Regions from separate parts of the Bradyrhizobium sp. LMG 9283 genome, predicted to be linked through region 2. Evidence: predicted binding sites of a transcription regulator. Region 2 holds the regulator's gene; each other region holds the start of a gene.
What was found. The regulator PhoB, encoded in region 2, activates phosphate uptake and scavenging genes when phosphate is short. The targets are predictions, from matches to a motif close to TGTCATNNANCTGTCAT.

Region 1: the regulator PhoB is predicted to act here: its motif matches at 3,398-3,414, upstream of phnF (phosphonate metabolism transcriptional regulator PhnF).
Region 3: the regulator PhoB is predicted to act here: its motif matches at 7,371-7,387, upstream of P6U29_RS24310 (DUF47 domain-containing protein).

Annotation. Positions count from the first base shown of each region.
Region 1 is NZ_CP120691.1:8,353,152-8,362,776, forward strand. Features, by position in the region: gene phnK (phosphonate C-P lyase system protein PhnK) at 1-276, opposite strand, end outside; gene P6U29_RS38920 (alpha-D-ribose 1-methylphosphonate 5-phosphate C-P-lyase PhnJ) at 269-1,165, opposite strand; gene P6U29_RS38925 (carbon-phosphorus lyase complex subunit PhnI) at 1,162-2,259, opposite strand; gene phnH (phosphonate C-P lyase system protein PhnH) at 2,264-2,872, opposite strand; gene phnG (phosphonate C-P lyase system protein PhnG) at 2,877-3,341, opposite strand; gene phnF (phosphonate metabolism transcriptional regulator PhnF) at 3,448-4,176, shown strand; gene phnE (phosphonate ABC transporter, permease protein PhnE) at 4,302-5,150, opposite strand; gene phnE (phosphonate ABC transporter, permease protein PhnE) at 5,147-6,031, opposite strand; gene phnD (phosphonate ABC transporter substrate-binding protein) at 6,104-7,039, opposite strand; gene phnC (phosphonate ABC transporter ATP-binding protein) at 7,100-7,909, opposite strand; gene P6U29_RS38965 (chloramphenicol acetyltransferase) at 8,083-8,754, shown strand; gene P6U29_RS38970 (alpha-D-ribose 1-methylphosphonate 5-triphosphate diphosphatase) at 8,751-9,625, shown strand, end outside.
Region 2 is NZ_CP120691.1:8,508,004-8,517,628, reverse strand. Features, by position in the region: gene P6U29_RS39745 (ATP-binding protein) at 1-678, shown strand, start outside; gene pstS (phosphate ABC transporter substrate-binding protein PstS) at 823-1,836, shown strand; gene pstC (phosphate ABC transporter permease subunit PstC) at 2,007-2,996, shown strand; gene pstA (phosphate ABC transporter permease PstA) at 2,998-3,843, shown strand; gene pstB (phosphate ABC transporter ATP-binding protein PstB) at 3,840-4,661, shown strand; gene phoU (phosphate signaling complex protein PhoU) at 4,673-5,389, shown strand; gene phoB (phosphate regulon transcriptional regulator PhoB) at 5,405-6,112, shown strand; gene P6U29_RS39710 (GcrA family cell cycle regulator) at 6,352-6,864, opposite strand; gene P6U29_RS39705 (aspartate aminotransferase family protein) at 7,324-8,532, shown strand; gene argF (ornithine carbamoyltransferase) at 8,532-9,455, shown strand.
Region 3 is NZ_CP120691.1:5,126,067-5,135,691, reverse strand. Features, by position in the region: gene P6U29_RS24355 (TetR/AcrR family transcriptional regulator) at 1-290, opposite strand, end outside; gene P6U29_RS24350 (tRNA-binding protein) at 625-996, opposite strand; gene P6U29_RS24345 (ArsC family reductase) at 1,101-1,460, shown strand; gene P6U29_RS24340 (hypothetical protein) at 1,565-2,245, opposite strand; gene P6U29_RS24335 (ABC transporter ATP-binding protein) at 2,556-3,311, shown strand; gene P6U29_RS24330 (ABC transporter ATP-binding protein) at 3,304-4,050, shown strand; gene P6U29_RS24325 (ABC transporter substrate-binding protein) at 4,143-5,366, shown strand; gene P6U29_RS24320 (branched-chain amino acid ABC transporter permease) at 5,440-6,303, shown strand; gene P6U29_RS24315 (branched-chain amino acid ABC transporter permease) at 6,305-7,273, shown strand; gene P6U29_RS24310 (DUF47 domain-containing protein) at 7,429-8,073, shown strand; gene P6U29_RS24305 (inorganic phosphate transporter) at 8,170-9,174, shown strand; gene sugE (quaternary ammonium compound efflux SMR transporter SugE) at 9,167-9,481, opposite strand.

The DNA of each region.
Region 1 (9,625 bases), 150 kb from region 2:
GAAGCGGCGCTCGGCTTCGCCAAGGGTGGCGAGATCGCGGGTGACGCCGTCGCGCATCCGGTAGGACACATGACCGGCACTCGGCGCGAGCTGGCCTGACAGCATTTGCAGCAGCGTCGACTTGCCCGAGCCGGATTCGCCGACGATCGCCAGCACCTCGCCGGGATAGAGCGAGAACGATACATCGCGGCAGGCGGTGATGCGGCCAAAGGACTTACTGAGGGATCTTGCGATCAGCAGCGGCTCGTCGTTCTCGACCAGATTTTGATCAGCCATTCGAGGCCTCCTGCGCCTTCTCCTTGTACGGCGCGGCACTGAGGCTGCCGTGATGGCCGGCGGCCTGACGTCCCTCGCAATAGTCGGTGTCCGAGCAGACGAACATGCGCCCGCCCTTGTCGTCGGTGACGATCTCGTCGAGGTAGGAATTTTCCGCGCCACAGAGCGCGCAGGGCGCGTTGAAGCGATAGGGCTCGAACGGGTGATCCTCGAAATCGAGCGAGACCACCTGGGTGTAGGGTGGAATCGCATAGATGCGCTTCTCGCGGCCGGCGCCGAACAATTGCAGCGCCGGGCAATTGTCCATCTTGGGATTGTCGAATTTCGGCGTCGGCGACGGGTCCATCACGTAGCGCGCGTTCACCTTTACCGGATAGGCGTAGGCGGTCGCGATGTGGCCGAAGCGGGCGATGTCCTCGTAGAGCTTCACATGCATCAGGCCGTATTCGGCGAGCGCATGCATGCGCCGCGTCTCGGTCTCGCGCGGTTCAAGGAAACGTAGGGGCTCTGGGATCGGGACCTGATAGACCAGCACCTGATTCTCGTGCAGCGCCGTCTCCGGGATGCGGTGACGGGTCTGGATCACTGTTGCTTCGTCCGTTGCCGTCGTCGTCGCAACGCCGGCGGTCTTGGCGAAGAACTTTCGGATCGAGATCGCGTTGGTGGTGTCGTCGGAGCCCTGGTCGATCACCTTCAGCACGTCCTGGGGTCCAAGGATCGCGGCCGTGACCTGCACGCCGCCGGTGCCCCAGCCATAGGGCATCGGCATTTCGCGGCTGGCGAACGGCACCTGGTAGCCAGGAATGGCAATGGCTTTCAGGATCGCGCGGCGGATCATCCGCTTGGTCTGCTCGTCGAGATAGGCGAAATTGTAGGCGGGCGCGTTCATTCCGCGGCCTCCTTCATGGCATCGGGCGTCTCGGCGAGCTCCTGGCGCAGCTTGCGCAAGAGGCCGAGCTCGGACTGGAAGTCGACATAGTGCGGCAGCTTCAGATGCTCGACGAATCCGGTGGCCTGGACGTTGTCCGAATGCGACATCACGAATTCCTCGTCCTGCGCCGGGGCGAGTGCCTCCTCGCCGAGCTCGCGGGCACGCAACGCACGATCGACCAGCGCCATCGACATGGTCTTGCGCTCGCTCTGGCCGAAGGCGAGGCCGTAGCCGCGGGTGAAGCACGGCGCTTCCGTCGCCGAGCCCTTGAACTGGTTGACCATCTGGCACTCGGTGAGCTCGATCGCGCCGAGCGGCACGGCGAAGCCGACGTCTTCGGCGAAAAATTCGACCTCGACCTCGCCAAAGCGGATCTCGCCGACGAAGGGATGGTTGCGGCCGTAGCCGCGCTGGGTGGAATAGCCCATCGCGAGGAGAAAGCCTTCGTCACCGCGCGCGAGGTTTTGCAGGCGCAGGTCGCGATCGGCCGGAAAATTCAGCGGCTCGCGGGTGAGATCGCCGACGCTGGCGCCATCCTCGGCCTGCGGCGATGATTCGATCAGCCCGTCGCGTCCCAGAATATCGGTCACGCGCGGCGTTGGCGCCGTGGACGTTTCGGCCGTCGACGGAACCTCCGGCACGACGCCTTCCGCAAGCGAGGGATCGAGCAGGCGGTGCGTATAGTCGAAGGTCGGCCCGAGGATCTGTCCGCCTGGAATGTCCTTGAAGGTCGCGGACACCCGCCGCTGCACCCGCATCGCGCCGGTGTCGACCGGCTCGCTGGCGCCGAAGCGCGGCAAGGTGGCGCGGAAGGCGCGGACCAGGAAGATCGCCTCGATCAAATCGCCGCGCGCCTGCTTGATCGCGAGCGCCGCGAGCTCGCGGTCATAGAGCGAGCCTTCGCTCATGACACGGTCGACGGCAAGGCCAAGCTGCTCCGAGATCTGGTCGAGCGAGATTTCCGTAACACTTTGATCGCCGCGCCGCTTATGTGCGAGCAGACGATGGGCATTCTCGATGGCGCGTTCGCCGCCTTTGACTGCGACATACATGCTTCTAGCTTCCCTTGCTCACGACCCGCGTGGTGCGGGGGATCGCGACCACGGCGTCGTCGGCGACCAGCACCACATCGATGCCGCGCGGAAACAGCGCTTCGTTCATATGCAACCGCTCGAACAGGTCAAAAGGCTTGATCGACGCCTGCAGCGTCGCGACCCCGTCGATGCCGGGGCCGCGCAGCTCGAAGCTGCGCCCGGAAGTCAGGCTGTCGGTCTGAATGATCACTGTGGTCGAACGATCGGGATATTCGCTCGTGCCAAGCGCGAAGCGCTCGAGCGAAGGCAGCGCATTGCCGTCACAGATCAGCGCAAAACTCGCGATCGAGCAGTCCTGCACGACCGGCGCACCGGTATGAAACTTGAGCCATTTCACCACATCGGAACTTTCCGCAAAGGGCGCGTCGAGCCAGAGGGGCGTATCGTGGTCGAACAGCGTCAGCGCGATCGCGGCGGTGCCGCGCATCATCGGCCCCGGCGCGCCGACCATCGGCACGATTTGCTGGACCGAGCCCGGACGCGCCATCGCGTCCATGACCGAGCGAAAGGTCGATTGCGCCGACAGCACCTTGTCGGCGAAACCCGGCGGCAGTTCCGCAATTGTGGTCATGATCTCATCCCTCACCGCGCACCATGGTGTAGAAATCAACCTTCGTCGCGGCGGTCTCTTCCGCCGCCCGCTTGCGCTTGATCATCAGCTGCTCGCGCAAGGGCGCGATAACGCTACGCTCGACGAGCCCGCCGAAATCGCGAGACTGGACCAGCGCATCGCATAGCGCGATCAGCCGCGCCTTCTCGCCGTCACGGCCAAGCGTGTATCCCAACCCGACCTCGCCGCTCGCAAGCCGCACCGCCGCGCGCGACACCGTGGCTTCGCCGAGATTGAACGGCGCGCCGTCGCCGCCGACCCGGCCGCGCAGCATCACCAGGCCGTTCTCCGGCGCGCGCAAATCTTGATGAGCCGGCAGAGTAAGATCGCGGAGGCGAGCGGCGATCTCGCCCGCCTCCGCGTGCGCCAGCACGGCCATCGCGGCCTTGCGCTGGGCTTGCTGGTTGTTGTGCTGCGTCACCTGGTTCACCGAACTTGCCGCATCGAAGTTGTCTATGGTAATAGACAACTTCATACGGAAGCGCCATGACTGTTTCGTGACAATGATGTGATTTCTGGAGTAGGTTTCCCGCGACATGAGCATGCAGGACACAGCCTCCTCGGGCGTCGCACTGTGGCGCCTCGTTGCCGACGGCATCGAGCGCGGCATTGCCGACGGCCGCTTTGCCGCCGGCGACAAGCTGCCGGGCGAGATGGAGATCGCAGAAACCTATCGCGTCAACCGTCACACCGTGCGTCGCGCGCTGGCGGCCCTTGCCGAGCGCGGCCTGGTTCGCGCCGAGCGCGGCAGCGGTACCTATGTCGAGGCACAGAAGCTCGCCTATCCCTTGCGCTCGCGCACGCGCTTCTCCGAGATCGTCGGCGCGGGCGGTCGCGAGCCGTATGGCCGGCTGATCGAGGCGACCGATGATGTCGCGACGCGCGAGCTCGCGCGGGAGCTGGGATTGAAGACCGGCGCGCCGTTGGTGCGGATCGAGGCGATCCGCCTCGCCGACCGCACGCCGATCTGCGTCTCCACGACCTGGCTCTCGGCGGACCTGTTTCCGGATGCGGGCGCCGTGTTCGCGGCGACGCGCTCGATGACGAAACTGCTCGCGCATTATGGCGTGCGCGATTATCGCCGTGGCGCGACCCGAATCACCGCAGGCATTGTCGACGCGACCGACGCCGCACGGCTCGATCTCGCGCTGGGGCGGCCGATCCTGGTGGTGGATGCGACCGACCAGGATCTCGACGGCAAGCCGCTGGTGACCAAGCACTCGCGCTTTGCGGCGGAGCGGGTGGAGTTTCTGGTGGAGTCGTAGAGCCTCCCTCCACAAAGCCGGTGCCGTAGGGTGGGCAAAGGCGCACTTGCGCCGTGCCCACGATCTTTCTCGATCATCAGAAGTGGTGGGCACGCTGCGCTTTGCCCACCCTACGGCACCGTTGCTCAGGCGACGGCACGCCTTCCAATAATCGCAAAGCGCAGCTTGCCCGAGATGAAATCGATCGCGGCGACGGCAACCAGGATCATCAGGATCAGGAACGACACTTTCTGCCACTCCAGCACGCGAATCTGCTCGGCGAGCTGGAGGCCGATGCCGCCGGCGCCGACGATGCCGATGATGGTGGCCGAGCGGGTGTTGGATTCGATGAAATAGAGCACCTGGCCGGCGATCACGGGCAGGACCTGCGGCAACAGGCCGAAGCGAATCTCGTGCAGCGCGCTGCCGCCGGAAGCGCGGATGCCTTCGACCTGCTTCTGGTCAGCGCCCTCGATCGCCTCCGAAAACAGTTTGCCGAAGGCACCGAAATCCGACACGGCGATCGCGAGCACGCCGGCGAACGGGCCGAGCCCGACCACGTTGATCCACACCAGCGCCCAGATCAGTGTGTCGACGCCGCGGATCGAATCGAGGAAGCGGCGGACGGGAAAGCGCAGGATGTTCGACGGCACGATGTTGCGCGCCGCGAGCAGACTTATTGGAAGCGCGAAGACAGCGGCCAGCGTAGTACCGAGCAGCGCGATCGACAGCGTCTCGCCCAGTGCCTTCAGATAGACCGGCAGCGAGGAGCCGGGATCCGGCGGGATCATCATTAGGCTGATCCAGCCGAGCTGGCTGAGCCCGGCGAAGAAGCGCGATGGCGAGAAATCGAGATCGACGAGGCCGTAAGTGAGGATCGCGAAAGCCGCGACGATCATCGCGGGCGTCGCGAGCCGCGCCGAGGCCGGCCGGTCGAACATTTCGGGATAGCGCGCGCGGATCTCTCGCGTGTTGACTTCCTGCGGCCTCGTCACGTCCGCGCCTCCTTTCCGAACAGGTGGCCGCGCAGCCAGCCGGTGGTGATGTCGATGATGAAGATGGTGACGACGATGGTGAGCAGGATGGCGCTGACGTCCGAATAGTAGAACTTGCGGATGGCGACGACGAGCTCCTGGCCGATGCCGCCAGCGCCGACAAAGCCCATCACGGAAGCTTCGCGGACATTGATCTCGAAGCGCAGCAGCGCATAGCTGGCATAGCCCGCGGTCACCTGCGGCACGATCGCAAAACGCATGCAGGAGAGCCAGCTCGCGCCGGTCGAGCGGATGCCCTCGACCGGCTTCATGTCGGCGTTCTCGACGATTTCCGAGAACAGCTTGCCGAGCGCGCCGGTGGAGTGAATCGCAATCGCGAGCACACCGGCCATCGGTCCGAGCCCGAAGGCGATGACGAAGACCAGCGCGAACACGATGCCGGGGACGGTGCGGGCGAATTCGAGCAGCCGCCGCACGACGAAGCGCAGCCAGGGCGCGGGCGAGGTGTTCTCGGCCGCGAAGAAGTTGAGGGCGAAAGCGAAGGTCGCGCCGATCAACGTGCCGACATAGCTGATCAGCAGCGTCTCGCCCAGCATCTTCAGCCATTTACGCCAGCCCCAGAGCCACTCGCCGACGTCGGTCCAGACCCGCTGGCCGCTGTCGAGCGTGAGGATGCGGTCGAAATAGCTGACGAAGTTGCCGAAATAGGTGAACAGCGTGCGCAAATTCACTTCGGCGCCGATCGCGGCGAGCACCAGCGCTGCGGCAAAGATCGCAGCTCCCAACAGGAGACGGAGCCGCCTGCGCGAGACCGCCTGGCGATAGGCGGCGTTGAGCGCGGCCAGCTGCTGCTCGGGGAGGATCGAAACCGCTGTCGTCATCGGTCGAAACAGGTCCCGTCAAAGAAAGAGCCGGGTCCTGAGGACCCGGCTCGAGTGCATCGTCCCGAAAACTCAGGACGCCTTCTTTTTACGCAGCGCATCGACGAACTTGATCAGCTCGATCGTGCCATCCCAATCCTTGGTGGTGGCGGGATGAAAGCCCTTCTTCTGACCGTCCGACAGGCGATCGAACGCGGCCTTGTCCTTGGCCGGCGCATCGAAAAACGCCTTTGCGATGGCCGCCTTGGCGTCATCAGGCAGGTCGGAATTGTAGGCATAGGGACCGTTGATGATCGGCGCCGACTTGTGAATGATGCGGAAATCGTCCTTCTTCATCGCCGAGCCGTCGGCGTTCTTCAGCATGCCCTTGGTCAGCATCTGCGCCAGCGTGGAATCGTCGTCGCTGGTCCACTGGTTGGCCGCGACGTCGACCGTGCCCTGCGCCAGCGCCAGCATCGCGTTCTCATGGCTGCCGGTGAAGACGACCTTGCCGAAATAGCCGTCGGCATCCGGGATGCCCATCTTGTCGAGCTCGAAGCGCGGCACATTGTTGCCGGAGGTCGAGTTCGGGTCGACCAGGCCGAGGTTCTTGCCCTTGAGATCATCGACCTTCTTGTAGGGGCTGCTCGCCTTGACGAAGAACACCGAGTAATAGCCGGTCGAACCGTCGGCGTTGATGTCGTTGGCGAAGGCGTCGGTCTTGACGCCGGTCAGGCGGGCCCGAGCGAACGAGGCCGAGCCGTAGCTGGCGATGTGGATGTTGCCGGCGCGCTGGCCTTCGATGACGGCGGCGTAGTCATTGGCGATGCGCAGCGTGACCTTCACGCCGAGCTGCTTCGAGAGATAGTCCACGAACGGGGACCAACGCTCGGTGACACCGGAGGCGTTCTCGGCCGGCACGACGGCGAAGGTCAGCTCGGGATATTTGGCCTTCCAGTCGTCCGCCGAGGCGGAGGCCGTGAACGCGAGCGCGGCGGCGCCGGCGAGGATTAATCTGCGAGTGATCATGGTACCCTCTTCATCGGTTGAGGTCGGTTGACGCAAAGACTTGAACTAAACAGGCGAGGCTCAGGCCGCCGCGGCCGTCCCGAGCGCCGGAACGCCCTCGGGCGCCGGCACGGGCATGCCGCCCATGACGTCGGTGGCTTCGAGATCATAAAGCTCGCGCGCGACGTGGTCGGTCAGCGCGGACGGCGCGCCGTCGAACACCACGCGGCCCGCGGCCATGCCGATCAGGCGGTCGCAATAGGTCCGCGCCAGATCGAGCGAATGCAGATTGCAGAGCACGGTGATGCCGAAATGCTTGTTGATGCGCAGCAGCGCATCCATGACGATCTTGGTGTTGCGCGGATCGAGCGAGGCGATCGGCTCGTCGGCGAGGATGATGTCGGGCTGCTGCACCAGCGCGCGGGCGATCGCGACGCGCTGCTGCTGACCGCCGGAGAGCTGATCGGCGCGCTGGGCGGCGAGCGAAGCGATGTCGAACTGCTCGAGCGCCGACATCGCCAGCGCCTTGTCCTGCTCGGGCCACACTTGCGACAGCGAGCGCCAGGCGGGCATCGTCGCAAGCCGCCCCATCAGGACGTTGGTGAGCACGTCGAGCCGGCCGACCAGGTTAAACTGCTGGAAGATCATCGCCGAGCGGGCGCGCCACTGCCGCAGCTCATTGCCGCGCAGCAAGGTGACGTCGACGCCGTCGAACAGGATGCGGCCCCCGGTCGGCGTCACAAGGCGGTTGATGGTCCGCAGCAATGTCGACTTGCCGGCGCCGGATCGCCCGATCACACCGACGAAGCCGCCGGGCGAAACTTGGAACGAAGCGTCGTCGACCGCGGCTTTTGCGCCGAAGCGGCACGTCAGACCATCCACCACCAGCATGCAGGGCTCCAGAGTAGCTGGAGCCAACCGCTAACGCTCACGCTTAACACTTGTGTGACACGCGCATTGCGGTGCGGCGATCCTACACACCTCATCCCCTGTCATCTCGGCGTCATGACATCGTCATCAAGCCACTCGAAGAGAAACGCCCGCCCTCGCACATCGGATGCAACATGGCCGCCAAAGCCCTTTCGGTTCAGCCGACCATCGATCCCTCGGCCGAACTGCACGAGACCCGGCTCGGTGCCTATACCGAGGTCGGCGCGCGCACGATCCTGCATGAAGTGGCGATGGGCGATTACTCCTATGTCGTGAACGATTCGCAGATCACCTACACCACGATCGGAAAATTCTGCTCGATCGCCGCGATGACGCGCATCAATCCGGGCAATCATCCGATGCATCGCGCGACGCAGGCGCATTTCACCTACCGCTCCAGCGCCTACTTTGAAGGCGAGAGCGACGATGCCGCGTTCTTCGACTGGCGGCGCCAGCATCATGTCCATATCGGGCACGATGTCTGGATCGGTCATGGCGCGATCGTGCTGCCGGGCCGCAACATCGGCACCGGCGCGGTGATCGCTGCCGGCGCCATCGTCACCAAGGACGTGCCGGCCTACACCATCGTCGCCGGCAATCCGGCCCGGATCGTGCGGCGGCGGTTCTCGGAGGAGATCGCCGGGCGCCTCGCGAAGCTCGCCTGGTGGGACTGGGATCACGACAAATTGCGCGAGGCGCTGCCCGATTTCCGCAAGCTCGGGATTGAAGATTTTCTTTCGACGTACGAAGCACGGGCGAGCTCTCTCACCAATTCTCCTGCCAGCAAACGAAGCGCAGTCGCGTGACAGACATATTCCTTGAAGGCGGCCGGGCCCTGATCGGCGCCGAGCTCGTCGAAACCTCTCTTCTCGTGTCCGGTACGGACATTGCAGAGGTCGATGCCTCTCGCGGCCGTGCGCGGCTGGCGCTCGATGCCCGCGACCTGCTGGTGCTGCCCGGCATCGTCGATCTGCATGGCGATGCCTTCGAGCGGCAGATGATGCCGCGTGCCGGCGTCGATTTCCCGATCGACGTCGCGCTCGCCGACAGCGACCGCCAGGCGATCAGCAACGGCATCACCACCGTGTTTCACGCCACGACCTGCTCGTGGGAGCCGGGCCTGCGCAGCGCCGACAATGCGCGCGGCCTGATGGAAGCGATCGAGCGGCAGCGTCCGCAATTCGCCGCCGACACGCGCTTCCATCTGCGCCACGAGACCTACAATCTCGACGCCGAGGCCGAGATCAGCCAGTGGCTCGCGGAAGGCCGCGTCGACCTGTTCGCCTTCAACGACCACATGGACGGCACTGTCGCCGATATGGCCAAGCCGCGCAAGCGCAACCGTATGGTGGAACGCACGGGGCTTTCGAGCGAAGAATTCGACCGGCTGGTCGAGCGCGTGATCTCGCGCGCCGACAAGGTGCCGGCTTCGGTGTCGCGCCTGGCCGCTTCTGCCCGCACGGCCGGGGTGCGGATGCTCTCGCACGATGACGCAACGCCGGCGATGCGGCAGGCGTTTCGCGCGCTCGGCGCTGACATCGCGGAGTTTCCGATCAACGAGGAGACGGCGCGGGCGGCAGCCAGCCACGGCGATGCCATCGTCTATGGCGCGCCGAACGTCGTGCGCGGCGGCAGCCACACTGGCTGGACCAAAGCATCCGACATGATCGCCAAGGG
Region 2 (9,625 bases):
GAGCTGCGCACGCCGCTGGCCGCGCTGTCGGGCTTCATCGACACGCTCCAGGGCCAGGCCAAGGACGACCCCAAGGCGCGCGAGCGCTTCCTTGGCATCATGCACAACCAGGCCACCCGCATGGCGCGCCTGATCGACGATCTCTTGTCGCTATCGCGGGTCGAGCTGTCAGCCCATGTCCGGCCCGACACCCTGGTCGATCTCGTGCCTATCATCCGCCAGGTCGCCGACGGGCTCGAGCCGCTGGCGCGCGAGCGTCAGGTCGAGGTGGAGATCCATCTGCCGGAGCCGCCGGTGATGATCGCGGGCGACCGCGAGGAGCTGCTCCGCCTGTTCGAGAACCTGATCGAAAATGCGCTCAAATACGGCGCCTCGGGCGGACGCGTCATCGTGTCGCTGACATCAAGCGCGGCCGCTGACGGAGCTCAGGAAATCCGGGTCATGGTCCGCGATTTCGGCCCGGGCATTGCGCCGGAGCACCTGCCGCGGCTGACCGAGCGCTTCTACCGGGTCGACGTCGGCGACAGCCGCTCGCAAGGCGGCACGGGGCTCGGATTATCGCTGGTGAAACATATTCTTAACCGTCACCGCGGCCGCCTTCTGATTGAAAGCGTGCCCAAGCAGGGCGCCACTTTCACCGCCTGTTTTCCCCAGGCAAAGACTCCGGTGCAGGCCTGAAACTCAAGTTATTTCAAATGCTTGAGCGTGTCATCCAGCTGTCACGAAACCTTCGTAAAAGCACAGCCGACCGCTCCTAAAGGGGCGGCGCGGGGAGCGCGATCGGGCGCGGATGGCGCTTCGCTCCCCTGTATGGAGACCAGCATGAATTTCCTCAAAACTATCGTCGCTGCTGGCTTGGTCGCCGCATCGACGACAGCGGCGTTTGCAGCCGACATTACGGGTGCCGGTGCGACGTTCCCGTTCCCGATCTATTCGAAGTGGGCTGACGCCTACAAGAAGGAGACCGGCAACGGTCTGAACTACCAGTCGATCGGCTCGGGCGGCGGCATCAAGCAGATCCAGGCCAAGACCGTGACCTTCGGCGCCAGCGACGCGCCGCTCAAGGCCGAGCAGCTCGAGAAGGACGGCCTCGTCCAGTGGCCGATGGTGATGGGCGCCATCGTCCCCGTCGTCAACATCGAGGGCGTGAAGCCCGGCGAGATGGTGTTCGATGGCGAGACCCTGGCCAACATCTATCTCGGCAAGATCACCAAGTGGGACGATGCCGCGATCAAGAAGCTCAATCCGAACGTGAAGCTGCCGTCGGAGGCGATCACCGTGGTCCGTCGCTCGGACGGTTCGGGCACCACCTTCAACTTCACCAACTATCTCTCCAAGGCCAGCGCGGACTGGAAGAGCAAGGTCGGCGAGGGCACCGCGGTCGAGTGGCCGGTCGGCGTCGGCGCCAAGGGCAACGAAGGTGTGTCGGGCAACATCAGCCAGACCAAGAACTCGATCGGTTATGTCGAGTACGCCTATGCCAAGCAGAACAAGCTGACCTACACCGGTCTCGTCAACAAGGCCGGCAAATCGGTGCAGCCGACCGTCGAAGCCTTCCAGGCGGCCGCCTCCAACGCCGACTGGGCCAAGGCGCCCGGCTACTACGTCATCCTGACCGACCAGCCCGGCGACAAGTCCTGGCCGATCACGGCGGCGACCTTCATCCTTATGCACAAGGAAGCCACCGACAAGGCGGCCTCGCAGGAAGCCCTCAAGTTCTTCCGCTGGGCCTTCAAGAACGGCGACAAGGCGGCCGAGGAGCTCGACTACATCCCGATGCCGGACAGCGTCGTCCAGCTGATCGAGAAGACCTGGGCTGCCGAGATCAAGAGCTGATCTCTTGCTCTCGTGTCCCGGACGCGGTGCGGCACGTAGTGATGCACCGCAGAGCCGGGACCCACAAGAACTGGGCCCCGGATCAGCGTCGCAACGAGCGTCTCGTCCGGGGCGCGGGACCAAACAGGCAAGAACAAACATAGTCAGTACAGGGGATCGGCGTGGCAGAGATGGCCGTTCAGAGCGATGTAATCGACGACGCCGGACCGTATGACCGCGCCAAGGCCTTGAGCGCGTTCAAGCTCGGCGACGTCACCTTCTACTGGATCACGCGGCTGTCCGCGATCTCGGTGCTGCTGATCCTCGGCGGCATCATCATCTCGCTGATCGTCGGTGCGTTCCCGGCGATGAAGGAATACGGCCTGTCCTTCCTGTGGACGCAGCGCTGGGCGCCGTCGGCCGATCCGCCGGTGCTGGGCGCGCTTGGGCCGATGTACGGCACGCTCGTCACCTCCTTCATCGCGATGCTGATCGCGATTCCCGTCGGTCTCGGCATCGCGATCTTCCTCACCGAGCTCTGCCCGCAATGGCTGCGCCGCCCGATCGGCATCGCGGTCGAGCTGCTCGCCGGCATCCCCTCGATCATCTACGGCATGTGGGGCTTTTTCGTGCTGGGCCCGTTCCTGGCCAACACCTTCCAACCCTTCATGATCCGGATCTTCGACGGCGTTCCCGTGCTGGGCGCGATCTTCGCAGGTCCGCCGTCCTATCTGAGCCTATTCAACGCCGCGCTGATCCTCGCCATCATGGTGCTGCCCTTCATCACCTCGATCTCGGTCGACGTGTTCAGGACGGTGCCGCCGGTCTTGAAGGAAGCCGCCTACGGCGTCGGCTGCACCACCTGGGAAGTCGTCCGCAGCGTGGTGATCCCCTACACTCGGGTCGGCATCATCGGCGGCGTCATGCTGGCGCTGGGCCGCGCCCTCGGCGAGACCATGGCGGTCACCTTCATCATCGGCAACTCGTTCCGGATCTCCTCGTCGATCTTCGCTCCGGGCACCACGATCTCGGCGGCGATCGCCTCCGAGTTCGCCGAGAGCGACGGCCTGCATCAGTCCGGCCTCATCCTGCTCGGCCTGCTCCTGTTCGTGCTGACGTTCTTCGTGCTCGCGGCCGCGCGGCTGATGCTGCTGCGTCTGGAACAGAAGGCGGGGAAGTGACATGAACCCGATTTACGCACGGCGCCGTCGCAAGGACATCGTCATCCGCGGGCTCTGCATTAGCGCCGCCGCCTTCGGCGTCACCTGGCTCGCGCTGATCCTGATCACGCTGCTCTACAACGGCCTGTCCGGCCTGAACCTCCAGGTCTTCACCGAGAACACGCCGCCGCCGGGCTCGACCGAGGGCGGCCTGCTCAACGCCATTGTCGGCTCGCTGATCATGACCGTGCTCGGCGTCGGCATCGGCGCGCCGCTCGGCCTGTTCGCCGGCACCTATCTCGCCGAGTACGGCCGCAACGACAAGCTGACCTCGGTGATCCGCTTCATCAACGACATCCTCTTGTCGGCGCCTTCGATCATCATCGGCCTGTTCATCTATGGCGCGGTGGTGGTGCCGATGCGCGGCTTCTCGGCGATCGCAGGCAGCCTTGCGCTGGCCGTCATCGTGATCCCGGTCGTGGTGCGCACCACGGAAGACATGCTGCTGCTGGTGCCGAATCCGCTGCGCGAAGCCGCCAGCGCACTGGGCTTGCCGCGCTCGCTGGTGATCAAGCGGATCGCCTATCGCGCCGCGCGCTCCGGCCTCATCACCGGCGTGCTGCTCGCCACGGCCCGCGTCGCCGGCGAGACTGCGCCGCTGCTGTTCACTGCGCTGTCGAACCAGTTCTTCAGCCTGAGCCTGAACAAGACGATGGCCAACCTGCCGGTCACCATCAACAACTTCGTGCAGAGCCCCTACGCCTACTGGAAGCAGCTCGCCTGGAGCGGTGCGCTGCTGATCACCCTGACCGTGCTTGCCCTGAACATTGGCGCGCGCATCATCGGCGCCGAGAGGACTGCAAAATGAGTGAAATGTCTGTTTCCGTGAGCGCGCCGACCGTTCATCCCGGTTCCCAGCCGCTGCCCGAGGCGCCGGCCAAGGTCACCGCGCGCAACCTGAATTTTTACTATGGCGAGCACCACGCGCTGAAGAACATCAACCTGGCGCTCGGCACCAACCGTGTCACGGCGTTCATCGGCCCGTCGGGGTGCGGCAAGTCGACCCTGCTGCGCATCTTCAACAGGATGTACGATCTCTATCCGGGCCAGCGCGCCACCGGCCAGCTGCTGCTCGACCACACCAACATCCTCGACCCCAAGCTGGATCTCAACCTGCTGCGGGCGCGGGTCGGCATGGTGTTCCAGAAGCCGACGCCGTTCCCGATGACGATCTACGAGAACATCGCCTTCGGCATCCGCCTCTATGAGAAGATCTCGAAGTCGGAGATGGATGACCGCGTCGAGAAGGCGCTGCGCGGCGGCGCGCTGTGGAACGAGGTCAAGGACAAGCTCAATGCCTCCGGCCTGTCGCTCTCCGGCGGCCAGCAGCAGCGCCTCTGCATCGCCCGCACCGTCGCGGTGCGGCCCGAGGTGATCCTGTTCGACGAGCCCTGCTCGGCGCTTGACCCGATCTCGACCGCCAAGGTCGAGGAGCTGATCCAGGAATTGTCCGAGAACTACACGATCGCGATCGTCACCCACAACATGCAGCAGGCGGCGCGCGTCTCCGACAAGACCGCCTTCATGTATCTCGGCGAGTTGATCGAATTCGACGACACCAGCAAGATCTTCACGTCGCCGAGCGACCGGCGCACGCAGGATTACATCACCGGCCGGTTCGGCTGAGGAGACGGAACATGGGTTCTGAACATACCGCAAAGGCCTTCGACACCGACCTCCAGGAGCTCACCCGCCTGGTCGCCGAAATGGGCGGCATCGCCGAGCGCATGATCGTCGATTCCGTCGACGCGCTGATCCGCCGCGACGTCGCGCTCGGCCAGCGCGTGGTCGCGACCGACGCCGAGCTCGACGCGCTGCAGAAGCGCATCGAGGAGCGCGCCGTGCTCACCATCGCCCGCCGCCAGCCGATGGCGGTGGATCTGCGCGAGATCGTCGGCGCCATGCGCGTCGCGACCGATCTCGAGCGCATCGGCGATCTCGCCAAGAACATGGGCAAGCGCGTCGCGGCGCTGGAGACGGATTTCCATCCGCTGAAGCTGTTCCGCGGACTGGAACACATGACCGATCTCGTGCAGCAGCAGGTCAAGTCGGTCCTGGACGCCTATGCCGCGCACGATCTGCCGGCGGCCATGGCGGTGTGGAAAGGCGACGAGGAAGTCGACGCCATCTGCACCTCGCTGTTCCGCGAGCTCCTCACCTATATGATGGAGGATCCGCGCAACATCTCGTTCTGCATCCACCTGATGTTCTGCGCCAAGAACATCGAGCGGATCGGCGATCACGCCACCAACATCGCAGAGACCGTGTTCTACATGATCGAGGGCCAGGCGATCACTGACAAGCGGCCGAAGGGCGACATGACGACCTTCGCCACGACGGTGCCGAATACCTAAGGGAGCGACGACAACATGGGCGCACGCATTATGGTGGTTGAGGACGAGGAAGCTCTCACCGAGCTTCTCCGCTACAACCTCGAAGGCGACGGCTATGACGTCGAGACGGTGATGCGCGGCGACGACGCCGACACCCGCCTCAAGGAGCACATTCCCGATCTGATCGTGCTCGACTGGATGCTGCCGGGCCTGTCAGGCATCGAGCTGTGCCGGCGGCTTCGTACCCGCCCCGAAACCAAGCAGCTGCCGATCATCATGCTCACCGCGCGCGGCGAGGAGAGCGAGCGGGTGCGGGGGCTTGCGACCGGCGCCGACGATTACATCGTCAAGCCGTTCTCGGTGCCGGAGCTCTTGGCGCGCGTGAAGGGTCTGCTCAGGCGCGCCAGCCCCGAGCGGCTCGCCACCGTGCTCGCCTATGGCGATATCGAGCTCGACCGCGACAAGCGCCGCGTGGCGCGCTCGGGCCGGCCGATCGATCTCGGCCCGACCGAATATCGCCTCTTGGAGTTCTTCTTGGAGCATCCCGGCCGCGTGTTCTCGCGCGAGCAGCTGCTCGACAGCGTCTGGGGCCGCGACATCTACATCGACGAGCGCACCGTCGACGTCCATATCGGCCGCCTGCGCAAGCTGCTCAATCTCGGCCGCGAGCAGGACCCGATCCGCACCGTCCGCGGCGCCGGCTACGCGCTGGACGATCGTTTCGCGAAGGCCGAGCAGACCTGAGGTTTGCGAGCTGTTGCCACACGCTCAGTGTCGTCCCGGACAAGCGTCAGCGCAGATCCGGGACCATAACCACAGGGCATGATTGTTTTGCGAAAAGGTAATTTCGAGTCCCCATAACCACATCTCTCGGTGGCTATGGGTCCCGGATCGGCGCGCGCTTGTGGCGCGTTTGTCCGGGACGACATCGGATTGTTTGAGCCGTCATCGTGTGACAGCTCATTTCTGATCTCAGAACAAACTCACCGCGTGCCCGGCTTCGCCGGTGCGCGACGGCGATCCGCTGCGGGCTGATAGGCCACGCGCGAGTGCTGGGCGCAATAGGGCAGGCCGGAGAGAGCCTTGCCGCCGCAGAAGAAGAAATCCGGGCTTGAGGGATCGCCGACCGGCCAGTGGCAGGTCGCCTCGTTCAATTCCAGCAGAGACAGCCGCTGACTCATCGGCACCACGTTGTCATAGGTGACAGGCTCGGCCTCCACCTCGACCTCGAAGGCCTGCGCCAGCGCGGTGTTGCCGCGCGCGACAGGGCGGGTCACCCGCATCATGTGCTGCGCGGGCCGTGCCTTGCGCGGCCGGGGCGCTGCCGATGAAGGGCTCTTGGCGCGGCCGGACAGACCGAGCCGATGCACCTTGCCGATCACGGCATTGCGGGTCACATTGCCGAGCTCCGCCGCGATCTGGCTGGCCGAAAGTCCGGCCTCCCAGAGCTTTTTCAGCTGCTCGACGCGATCATCGGACCAGGTCAAAACCGTCATTGCACCCTTTCCCTCGCTGCGCGCCTGCCATCCTGGGGCCTTCGCAGCGAATGCCTGAAGCCTTGAAAATCCCGTGCCGCAGAATCCCTTAAGGCTCGCCGGGCGCGCTCAAGACGCCCGAACGTTTACGCCGGTACATGAGGACTCTTGGGATCAGAACCGCTGCACGAGATGTCGTATCTGACAGTCCAAACGCTACAATATGGCGTGACTCCCGCGCAAGAGTCCGCCGACTCGCTTCCACATGTTCCGTGGTGAAAACTCCGCAAAATCGCCACCGCAAGACTACGGATTCAGCGTTTCGCGAGGCTTTCCGGGCGGCATTGACACCTGTCTTGCCAAGCATAAGATAGTCTTACGTGCCGCCCTTAAAAGGCGGCACGTTTCGTTTTCCGGGGCCGGTCGATGGTGCGTTGCGCAATGCACGTCTCACACCGTCCGCAACATTCAAGTGACGTCATGACTGACAGCGCCGCGCCGCATTTGCTCCCCGTTTTCGCCAGGGCCGACCTCGGTTTCGAGCGCGGCGAAGGCTGCTGGCTGATCGCGACCAATGGCGATCGCTATCTCGATTTCACCTCGGGCGTGGCGGTGAATGCGCTCGGCCATGTCCATCCCGCGCTGGTCAAGGCGTTGCAGGAGCAGGCGACGAAGCTCTGGCACATGTCGAACCTGTTCCAGAGCCCGGACGGCGAGAAGCTTGCCGCGCGTCTGTGCAAGGAAAGCTTCGCGGACTTCGTATTCTTCTGCAATTCCGGCGCCGAGGCGCTGGAAGGCGTAATCAAGCTGGTGCGCCACCATCACTTCTCCAAGGGGCATCCGGAACGTTACCGCATCATCACCTTCGAGGGCGCCTTCCACGGCCGCACGCTGGCGACGCTCGCCGCCACCGGGTCTGCAAAATATCTCGAAGGCTTCGGTCCGCCGATGGACGGCTTCGACCAGGTGCCACATGGCGATCTCGACGCTGTGAAGAAGGCGATCGGCCCGCACACCGCCGGCATCGTGATCGAGCCGATCCAGGGCGAGGGTGGCGTTCGCTCTGCGCCTCCCGGTTTCCTGAAGGCGCTGCGCGAGCTCTGCAACGAGCGCGGCATATTGCTCGCCTTCGATGAGGTGCAGACCGGCATGGGCCGCACCGGCGATCTCTTCGCCTATAGACGCACCGGCGTCACGCCTGACGTGATGTCGCTCGCCAAGGCGCTCGGCGGCGGCTTCCCGATCGGCGCGGTGCTGGCGACCGCGGAGGCGGCCGCTGGCATGGGGCCCGGCTCGCACGGCTCGACCTTCGGCGGCAATCCGCTCGCGATCTCGGCTGCGAACGCCGTGCTCGACGTCATGCTCAAGCCCGGCTTCTTCGACCACGTGCAGAAGATGTCGCTGCTGCTCAAGCAGAAGCTCGCCTCCGTGATCGACCGCCATCCCGATGTCGTCAGCGAAGTCCGCGGCGAGGGCCTCCTGATCGGCATCAAGGCTGTGGTGCCCTCGGGCGATCTCGTTGCGGCACTGCGCGCCGAAAAACTGCTCACGGTCGGGGCCGGCGACAATATCGTGCGCTTCCTGCCACCCTTGATCGTCACCGAGGCGGAGATCGAGGACAGCGTCGGGCGGTTAGAGCGCGCCTGCGCTGCGATCTCGTCCAGCCAGACCAAGCGGGTGGCAAGCTGATGAGCAAGTCGCCGAAGCACTTTCTGGATATTAACGAGCTGCCGCTGTCGGAGCTCAAGAGCATGCTCGCCGCCTCTTCCGCCATGAAGGCGAAGCAGAAGGCGCATCAGCCGGTCAGGCCGCTTGAAGGCAAGACGCTGGCGATGATCTTCGAGCGTCCCTCGACCCGCACCCGCGTCTCGTTCGACGTCGGCATGCGCCAGCTCGGCGGCGAGGCGATCATGCTCACCGGCGCCGAGATGCAGCTCGGCCGCGGCGAGACCATCGCCGACACCGCGCGCGTGCTGTCGCGTTATGTCGACGCCATCATGATCCGCATCCTCAATCACGATGCGTTGCTGGAGCTTGCGGCCAACGCCACCGTGCCCGTCATCAACGGCCTGACGCGACGCTCGCATCCCTGCCAGGTGATGGCCGACCTCATGACCTATGAGGAGCATCGCGGCCCGATCGAGGGCAAGACGGTGGCCTGGACCGGCGACGATAACAACGTGCTGGCGTCGTGGGCCCATGCCGCCGAGCGCTTCAAATTCCAGCTCAATGTCGCAACACCGCCGGAGCTCGCGCCGAAAAAGGCGATGCGCGACTGGATCAAGGCGACCAGCGCGCCGATCGTGCTTGGCAACGATCCCGAGGCCGCCGTGAAGGGCGCCGATTGCGTCGTCACTGACACCTGGGTGTCGATGGGCGACAAGGAGGGCGAGCACCGCCACAACGTGCTCAAGCCCTACCAGGTCAATGCCAAGCTGATGTCGCTGGCCAAGCCCGATGCACTGTTCATGCATTGCCTGCCCGCCCATCGCGGCGAGGAGGTCACGGATGAAGTGATCGACGGTCCGCAATCGGTCGTCTTCGACGAGGCCGAAAATCGCCTGCACGCGCAGAAGGGCATTCTGGCCTGGTGCTTCGACGCGGTGAAGTAGGTATTGGCAAGCATCACCGGCCACAAACACTGCTGTCGTCCCGGACAAGCGCGCCAAAAGCGCGCGCCGATCCGGGACTCATAGCCACAGGACGTCGTGTGGCGAGGACTCGAGGTTATCATCTCGCGCTGTGACGCGATCCTGTGGTTACGGTCCCGGATCTGCGCTTG
Region 3 (9,625 bases), 3.4 Mb from region 2:
CATTGCGCGTAGACGCGGACCAGCGCGTGCAGCCCTTCGATCGGATCGCCCGATCCTTGCGCGACCGAGTTGAGCACGGCCTCACGGCGATGGCGGTCGTCCGCGAGCGCTTCGATCAGATCGTCCTTGCTCTGGAAGTAGAGATAGACCGCGCCGTGGCTCAAGCCCGACCGCTTGACGATATCGGCCATGCCGGTCTGGTGAAAACCGTTCTCGGCAAAGCAGGCGAGGGCCGCTTCGAGGATCTGCTGCCGCCGGCCTTCGCGCTTCTTGTCGCTGATCTTGGGCATCGGCTCGGTCCATAAATAACTGACAGGTCGGTCGTTTTGAGAGCTCGCCAAAAACGGGGCAGGGTAAGATAAAATAAAAAAACGATCAATCAGTCAGTTTTAGAATCTAACGGCAGCCAGGTCAAGACCTGCCGACGCCGGTCCGGGAGACAAGCCGGTGAAGCGGCTGACGCGCCCCTGCCGGAGACGGGCGGGGCGGCTCTTGGTGGGTGTGCCGCCAAAGTGTGATTGGATCAGGTTGGAGTGCAACAACGGAGGTGGCACTCCCGCCCCTGCAAGCGGGAGAGGTGAACGAGCCGCCGCCATGATCGATTCAACTTGAAGTCCTTCCGCTTTAGAACAGCCGTCCGCCGTTCGGCACGGGCTTGCTCGGCTGCACCAGCACGACCTTGCCGCTCGCATCGGGGAAGCCGAGCGTCAGCACCTCGGAGACCACAGGGCCGATCTGGCGCGGCGGGAAATTGACGACGGCCGCGACCTGTTGCCCCACGAGGGTATCGAGTGGGTGGTTTTCAGTGATCTGCGCCGAACTCTTGCGCACGCCGATGGCAGGACCGAAATCGATCCACAGCCGCCAGGCCGGCTTGCGCGCCTCCGGAAACGGCTTGGCGTCGATGATGGTGCCGACACGGACATCGACCGCGAGGAAGCTGTTGAAGTCGATGGTCGGTGAGGCGGCAGCTGCGGGATCGTGGGTGACGTGCATGGGATGTCCGTTCGGAGAGTTGGCGTCATCTGCAATATTGTCGCGCGAACCGGAGTTTCGTACAACGCCCCGAACGTCACGATACGCCATGCGCGAGGAACGTCTTGTCCAACATCATCTACGGCATCAAAAACTGCGACACCATGAAGAAGGCCCGCGCCTGGCTCGATGCCCATGGCGTGGCTTACGACTTTCACGACTACAAGGCCGCAGGTGTCGAGAAGGACAAGCTCAAGCAGTGGAGCGACAAGGTCGGCTGGGAGGCGCTGCTCAATCGCGCCGGGACGACCTTCAAGAAGCTCCCCGATTCCGACAAGGAAGGCCTCACCGAGAAGAAGGCGTTGGCATTGATGCTAGCGCAACCATCGATGATCAAGCGGCCCGTGCTGGAAATCGGCAGCAAGCTGCTGGTCGGCTTCAAGCCGGATATCTATGCCAAGGAGGTCGGTGGCAAAGCGCGCTGACTGCTAAAGCATGATCCGGAAAAGTGCGAAGCGGGTTTTCGGAAAGATCATGCGTAAGCAACAATCTGAAGCGCGACGATGATTCCTCCGAATCTTATCGCGCTTTAGTTCAGCTCGATGATCTCGGTGGCGATGCCGGGACCCGGCCGGTCGGCGAACTCGACCGCCTCGGCGGGCGCAATGCGGCCGGGGGCGCGGTGAAACAGCTCTCGATCGATTACCGCGCGCATCTTTGGACGCGGCAGCGCGTCATTTCCGCGCATCAGATTCTTGATCTCGAAGCCGCCGTCCTCGCAGAACGTCTTGACCGAGGCGATGACGTGACAGACCTTGCCGTCAGTCTGGAAGGGCAGCAGCAGCCGTTCATAGGCGACAATGCGTCCGTAGATGTCGTCGACGTCGGCCACGCTGTAGACGGGCAGCCCGCGCGCCACGCATTCATGATAGATCGGCATCACGAATGGAGCGAGCCGCGGTCCGACATAGGCATCGAGGCGAACGCCCTTGCCGGTATGTCCATAGGCACGTGAGATGCGCGTGCCTTCGCTCTGGATGATGAGGCGCGGCGTCGGCGTCGAAAATTCCACTGTATTGTAGATGAGATCCGACAGCTCCTCCTCAAGTCGCGCAGGCTGATACTCCCAGATCGCCGGTGCGATCTGCTGGCGCGCATAAAGTCGCAGCCACGTGTTCAGGAGATCGCGTTGCCTTATCGACTTGACGACGGAGGGAGCGGCGCTTGCAAAATCCAAAGCAATAGTCTCCGCACGTGAAGACCCGCGCATGATCCCGCTTGCGGGAAAATTTTCTATGAAGGCTGGCGCGGGAGGCGAAAGACCGTTAACGACGGCTTGACGGCCGGTGGCTTGCGAACCGGGGCGCCGGGCAGGCACGACATCGAAACGTCTCCGACTAAGGGAGCATTTGTATCCCAGCCGGAGGCTTTGATCTGCTCAGCTTTCCGCCTTGCCTAACCCCCGTCACCTCCGGCATATTCCGCGCCCGGAGGCGGCGCCTCGGGTGGGCTGCAAGGCCTCCGGACAGCCGAAGCAACAAGGAAAGCCACGCGCCTCGCGCGGGCAGGGGGAAATCTGTTTGGCCGATGAGTTCATTCTCGAAACGGAAGGCTTGACCAAGGAGTTCGCGGGCTTCTTCGCCGTCCGCGACGTTGCGCTCAAGGTTCGCCGTGGGAGCATTCACGCGTTGATCGGCCCGAACGGGGCCGGCAAGACGACCTGCTTCAATCTTTTGACCAAGTTCCTCAAACCGTCTGCCGGAAAGATCCTGTACAAGGGGCAGGACATCACGGCAATGGCGCCGGCCGATGTGGCCCGCATGGGTCTCGTGCGTTCGTTCCAGATTTCGGCGGTGTTTCCGCATCTCACCGCGCTGGAGAACGTCCGTGTCGCGCTTCAGCGCGAGCACGGCTCTTCGTTCGACTTCTGGCGCTCCAAATCCGTGCTCAACCGCTTCAACGATCGTGCGCGAGAGCTGTTGAACGATGTCGGCCTCAGTGAGTTTGCCAATACGCCTGCGGTCGAGATGCCCTACGGGCGCAAGCGTGCACTCGAGATCGCAACCACGCTTGCGCTCGACCCTGAGATGATGCTGCTGGACGAGCCGATGGCCGGCATGGGCCATGAGGACATCGATAAGATCGCGGCGCTGATCAAGCGCATCTCCGCGAAATATACCATCCTGATGGTCGAGCATAATTTGAGCGTCGTGGCCAACCTCTCCGACATCATCACCGTGCTGACGCGCGGGCAGGTGCTCGCGCAGGGCCATTACTCCGAGCTCACCAAGGACGAGCGCGTCAAGGAAGCCTATCTGGGAGCCGGTCATGCCTGACACTGCGATCGCCGAGGCTTCGGCCAGCGCTGCGACCAGCGGCAACATCCTTCAAGTCCGCAATCTCGAAGCCTGGTACGGCGAGTCCCACATCCTGCACGGGATCAATTTCGACGTGAACGCGGGCGAGGTCGTCACCCTGCTCGGGCGCAACGGCGCTGGCAAGACGACCACGCTGAAGTCGATCATGGGCATCATCGGCAAGCGCTCCGGCTCGGTGAACTTCAACGACCAGGAGATCATCCGCGCGACCTCCGACAAGATCGCGCGCATGGGCATCGCGTTCTGCCCGGAAGAGCGGGGTATATTCTCCAGCCTCGACGTGCGGGAGAATCTGCTGCTGCCGCCGGTCGTCCGCGCAGGCGGACTGCCGCTCGACCAGATCTTCGACCTGTTTCCGAACCTCAAGGAGCGGCTGGCCAGCCAGGGCACCAAACTGTCGGGCGGAGAGCAGCAGATGCTCGCGATCGCGCGCATCCTGCGCACCGGCGCGAGCTTCCTGATGCTGGACGAGCCGACCGAGGGCCTTGCGCCCGTCATCATTCAGCAGATCGGTCATACCATTGCGCGGCTCAAGAAGGAGGGGTTTACGATTCTCCTGGTCGAGCAGAACTTCCGCTTCGCATCCACCGTCGCCGATCGTTATTATGTGGTCGAGCACGGCAAAATCATTGATGGATTTTCCAATTCGGAGCTCGCCGCCAACATGGACAAGCTCCACACCTATCTCGGTGTCTAGGGCATGATCAGGAAGATTGTTTAGCGGTTTTCCAAAGAGATCGTGCTCAAGCCGAAGAACTGCCAACGAGAAAATTCAAAAAGGAAAGTTGCATGAATACCAGGTCGATTGCGTCATTGCTGCTGACCACCACGCTCACCTTCGCCGCTGCAGGCGTCGCGTCCGCGCAGGACAAAACCGTCAAGATCGGCGCGTTGTCCGATCAGTCCGGCCTCTATGCCGATCTCGGCGGGCCCGGTTCGACGCTCGCCGCGCAGATGGCCGTTGAGGATTCCGGCTTGGCTGCGAAGGGCTGGAAGATCGACATCATCTCGGGCGATCACCAGAACAAGCCCGATATCGGCACCGCGATCGCGCGGCAGTGGTTCGACGTCGACAAGGTCGACATCATCGTCGACGTGCCGAACTCGGGCGTCGCGCTCGCCGTCAACAACGTCATCAAGGAAAAGAACGGCGTCTACATCAACTCCGGCGCGGCGACCTCGGACCTCACCAACGCGCAGTGCTCGCCCAACACCGTGCACTGGACCTACGACACCTACATGCTGGCCCACACCACCGGCCAGGCTCTGGTCAAGGCCGGCGGCGACACCTGGTTCTTCCTGACAGCGGACTACGCCTTCGGCGCGGCGCTCGAACGCGACACCAGCGCGGTCGTTACCGCCAACGGCGGCAAGGTGGTGGGCGGCGTCAAGCATCCGCTGAACACGCCGGATTTCTCCTCCTTCCTGCTCCAGGCGCAGGCCTCCAAGGCCAAGATCATCGGTCTCGCCAATGCCGGGGGCGACACCACCAACACCATCAAGCAGGCGGCCGAGTTCGGCATCGGCAAAGGCGGCCAGAAGCTCGCGGCGCTGCTGCTCTTCCTCACCGACGTCAAGGCGATTGGGCTGGAGACGGCGCAGGGCCTCAACTTCACCGAGACCTTCTACTGGGACATGAACGACCAGACCCGCGCGTTCTCGAAGCGCTTCGCCGAGAAGATGAAGAACAATGCTCCGCCGACCATGGTGCAGGCGGGCGTCTATGCCGGCGTGCGTCACTACCTCAAGGCCCTCGAAGCGCTCGGCGGCAATCCGCATGACGGCGTCAAGATCGTCGAGAAGATGAAGTCGATGCCGACCGAGGACGATCTGTTCGGCAAGGGCGAGATCCAGCCCAACGGGCGCACCATCCACAACGCCTATCTGTTCGAGGTGAAGAAGCCCTCCGAGTCCAAGGGACCGTGGGACTTCTACAAGCTGGTCGGCACGGTGCCGGGCGACCAGGCTTTCACACCGCTGTCCGAGAGCAAGTGCGCGCTGTTGAAGAAGTAAGATAACGGCCCGCAGGCAATCGAGCCTGCGGGCGACTTTCACGGGAACGCCGAAGGGACCGGGTGCGGGATCGATGCAGGCTCTTTACGCTCAGCTACTGGTGGGACTGATCAACGGCTCGTTCTACGCGCTGCTCAGTCTCGGGCTTGCCGTGATCTTCGGCATGCTCAACATCATCAATTTCGCCCATGGCGCGCTCTACATGATGGGCGCCTTCGTCGCCTATTTCCTGCTGAACCTCGGTGGCATCAACTACTGGTGGGCGCTGCTGCTGGCCCCCATCATCGTCGGCATCTTCGGCATGATCCTGGAACGGACCATGCTGCAATGGCTGACCGGGCTCGACCATCTCTACGGCCTGCTGCTGACCTTCGGCATCGCGCTGATCGTGCAGGGCGTGTTCCAGAACTACTTTGGCTCCTCGGGCCTGCCTTACGCCATTCCGGACCAGCTCAAGGGCGGCATGAATCTCGGCTTCATGTTCCTGCCCGTCTACCGCGGCTGGGTCGTCGTGTTCTCGCTGGTCGTGTGTCTTGCCACCTGGTTTCTGATCGAGAAGACGCAGCTCGGCGCTTACTTGCGCGCCGCCACCGAAAACCCCACTCTGGTCCGTGCCTTCGGCATCAACGTGCCGCGCATGATCACGCTGACCTATGGTCTCGGCGTCGGCCTCGCCGCGCTCGCAGGCGTGCTGTCAGCGCCGATCAACCAGGTGCGGCCGCTGATGGGCGCCGACCTCATTATCGTCGTGTTCGCCGTGGTGGTGATCGGCGGCATGGGTTCGATCATGGGCTCCATCATCACCGGCTTCGCGCTCGGCGTGATCGAGGGTCTGACCAAATATTTCTACCCTGAGGCCTCCAACACCGTCGTGTTCGTACTGATGGTGCTGGTGCTCCTGGTGAAGCCAACGGGATTGACGGGAAGGGCGGCCTGATATGACAACCCTGACGGACGATACGCTCCCTGCAGGCCCGCGTGCGATGCGCGACGAGATGATTGTGTTCGTGGTGATGGCGCTGCTCTTGGCGTCGGTCCCGTTCACGGGAGTCTATCCGTTCTTCGTGATGCAGGCGCTGTGCTTTGCGCTGCTCGCCTGCGCCTTCAACCTCTTGGTCGGCTATGGCGGCCTGCTGTCGTTCGGCCACGCGATGTTCTTGGGGACGGCTGGCTATTGCAGCGCGCACGCGCTCAAAGTGTGGGGACTGCCGCCGGAGCTCGGCATTCTCGTCGGCGTCGCTGCGGCGTTCGGCCTGTCGATCATCACCGGTTACATCTCGATCCGCCGCCAGGGCATTTATTTCTCGATGATCACGCTGGCGCTGTCGCAGCTGCTGTACTTCATCTACCTTCAGGCACCGTTCACCCATGGCGAGGATGGCATCCAGGGCATTCCGCAGGGACACATGTTCGGTGTCCTCGACCTCTCCAAGCCGACAGTTTTGTATTACGTCGTGCTGGTCGGCTTTCTCGCCGGTTTCCTTTTGATCTTCCGCATCATCAACTCGCCCTTCGGCGAAGTCCTGAAGTCGATCCGCGAGAACGAGCAGCGGGCGATTTCGCTCGGATATCGCACCGACCAGTACAAGTTCCTGGCCTTCATCCTCTCAGGGACTCTGGCCGGCTTTGCCGGATCGCTGAAGGTGTTCGTGGCGCAAAATGCCTCGCTCACCGACGTGCACTGGACGATGTCGGGCGAGGTCGTGCTGATGACGCTGGTCGGGGGTCTCGGCACCATCTTCGGTCCGGTGGTCGGCGCCTTCGTGATCATCGCCATGCAGCAGTATCTGGCGGGCTTCGGCCAGTGGGTCACGGTGATCCAGGGCGCGATCTTCGTGATCTGCGTGCTCACCTTCCGCCGCGGCGTCATCGGCGAAATCGCGCATTACTTCCGAAGATCGCTCTAAGTAGCTGATTTAAAATCGATTTACCGGCCGTTTGAAAGCGGTGGATGATCCGGCTCCGCGGGCGTGAGATGACACGCGCGCGGATCGAAAATGGTCTATGACAGTTTCATGACGGCCTTTCGGGCCTGGCCATTTCCAACCGGTAGCCTATCCCCATGATGCGATGGTTTCGTGCGTTCCTGCCCAGGGAAGAACGGTTCTTCGACCTGTTCGACCGGCATGCCCAGACCGTGATCCAAGGGGCGATCGCGCTCCAGGGCATGCTCAATGGGGGCGAGGAGACGCCGGTCTATTGCCAACGCGTCAACCAGTTCGAGAACGATGCCGACAACATCACCCGTGAAGTGCTGACGGCGGTGCGCCGCACCTTCATCACCCCGTTCGATCGCGGCGACATCAAGAACCTGATTACGTCGATGGACGATGCCATCGATCAGATGCAGCAGACGGCCAAGGCGGTCATGCTGTTCGAGGTTCGCGCGTTCGAGCCTCCCATGCGCGAGATCGGCGGGCTCCTGATCGAATGCGCCAATCTGGTCGGGCGTGCGCTGCCGCTGATGCAATCGATCGGCCCGAATGTTGCCATGCTGACCGCCATCACCGAAGAGCTCGGCAAGCTGGAGGGCCGGGTCGACGATCTCCACGACATCGGCCTGAAGGAGCTTTTCCTCAAGCATCGCGAGGGCAATGCGATGGACTTCATCGTCGGCGTCGAAATCTACGACCACCTGGAAAAGGTGGCCGATCGCTTCGACGACGTCGCGAACGAGATCAACAGCATCGTCATCGAGCAGGTTTAGCGCATGATCCGGAAAAGTGTGCAGCGGTTTTCCGCCGCGACAAACGCGAAACGCGTTTGCGCTGAGATCATGCGCAAACGTTAGGGCAGGGCTGCCGTGGATGCTGCGTTGGGTGTTCCCGTCCTGGTCGGACTGATCGCCGTCGCGCTGCTGTTCGACTTCCTGAACGGCCTGCACGACGCCGCCAATTCGATCGCGACCATCGTTTCGACCCGCGTGCTGCGGCCGCAATTCGCGGTGTTCTGGGCCGCGTTCTTCAATTTCATCGCCTTCATGGTGTTCGGGCTGCATGTCGCCCAGACCATCGGCACGGGCATCATCGATCCCGCGGTCGTCGATGCCCAGGTGATTTTCGCCGCGCTCGTCGGTGCCATCGTCTGGAACCTCGTGACCTGGGCGCTCGGCATCCCATCCTCGTCCTCGCACGCGCTGATCGGCGGGCTCGTCGGCGGCGGCATGGCCAAGGCGGGGATCTCGGCCGCGGTGTGGAGCGGGCTGTCCAAGACGGTGCTGGCGATCGTGCTGTCGCCGCTGGTCGGCTTTCTGATCGCGATGATGCTGGTCGCGATCGTGTCCTGGCTGTCGGTGCGCTCGACGCCGTTTGCCGTGGATCGTGCCTTCCGCATCCTGCAATTCGCCTCCGCCTCGCTCTATTCGCTCGGCCATGGCGGCAATGACGCGCAGAAGACCATGGGCATCATCGCGGTGCTGCTCTATTCGCAAGGCCATCTCGGCAGCGACTTCTCGGTGCCGTTCTGGGTCGTGCTGTCCTGCCAGGCGGCGATGGCGCTGGGCACGCTGATGGGTGGCTGGCGCATCGTCCGCACCATGGGCCTGCGCATCACGAAGCTGACGCCGATGCAGGGCTTTTGCGCCGAGACGGGGGGCGCCGCGACCCTGTTCATGGCGACCTATCTCGGGGTTCCCGTTTCGACCACTCACACGATCACCGGCGCCATTGTCGGCGTCGGCGCCGCCCGCCGCGTCTCGGCGGTGCGCTGGAACGTCGCCAGCTCGATCGCTTATGCCTGGGTAATCACGATCCCGGCCTCGGCCATCGTCGCGGCCCTGACCTGGTGGGTTGTGCAGATCTTCAGGTAACAAGCTTCAGCCCGGCAATCCCGGCGACGATCAGGGCGATGCTGGCGAGACGGAAGGCCGTCGCCGGCTCGCCGAACAGGAAGATGCCGAGCGTCGCGGTGCCGACCGCGCCGATGCCGGTCCAGACCGCATAGGCGGTTCCGACAGGAAGTGATTTGAGCGCAAATCCGAGCAGGATGACGCTGCCGGCCATGGCCGCCAGCGTGACCACTGACGGAACAAGCCTGGTAAAGCCCTCGGTGTATTTCAAGCCGATCGCCCAAGTGATCTCGAGAAGACCTGCGACAAACAGTATGCTCCAGGCCACGAACGACCCTCCATTCCAGGCAGGGTCGTCCCCGCGGCGGATGTGGTGATGGATGGGGAGGCCGTCCTCCCCAAGACTGATATAACCAAGCGCCGATATGGGGCTGGCCGAACGGCTGCGCAATCACCAAATGAGGCTTGATCA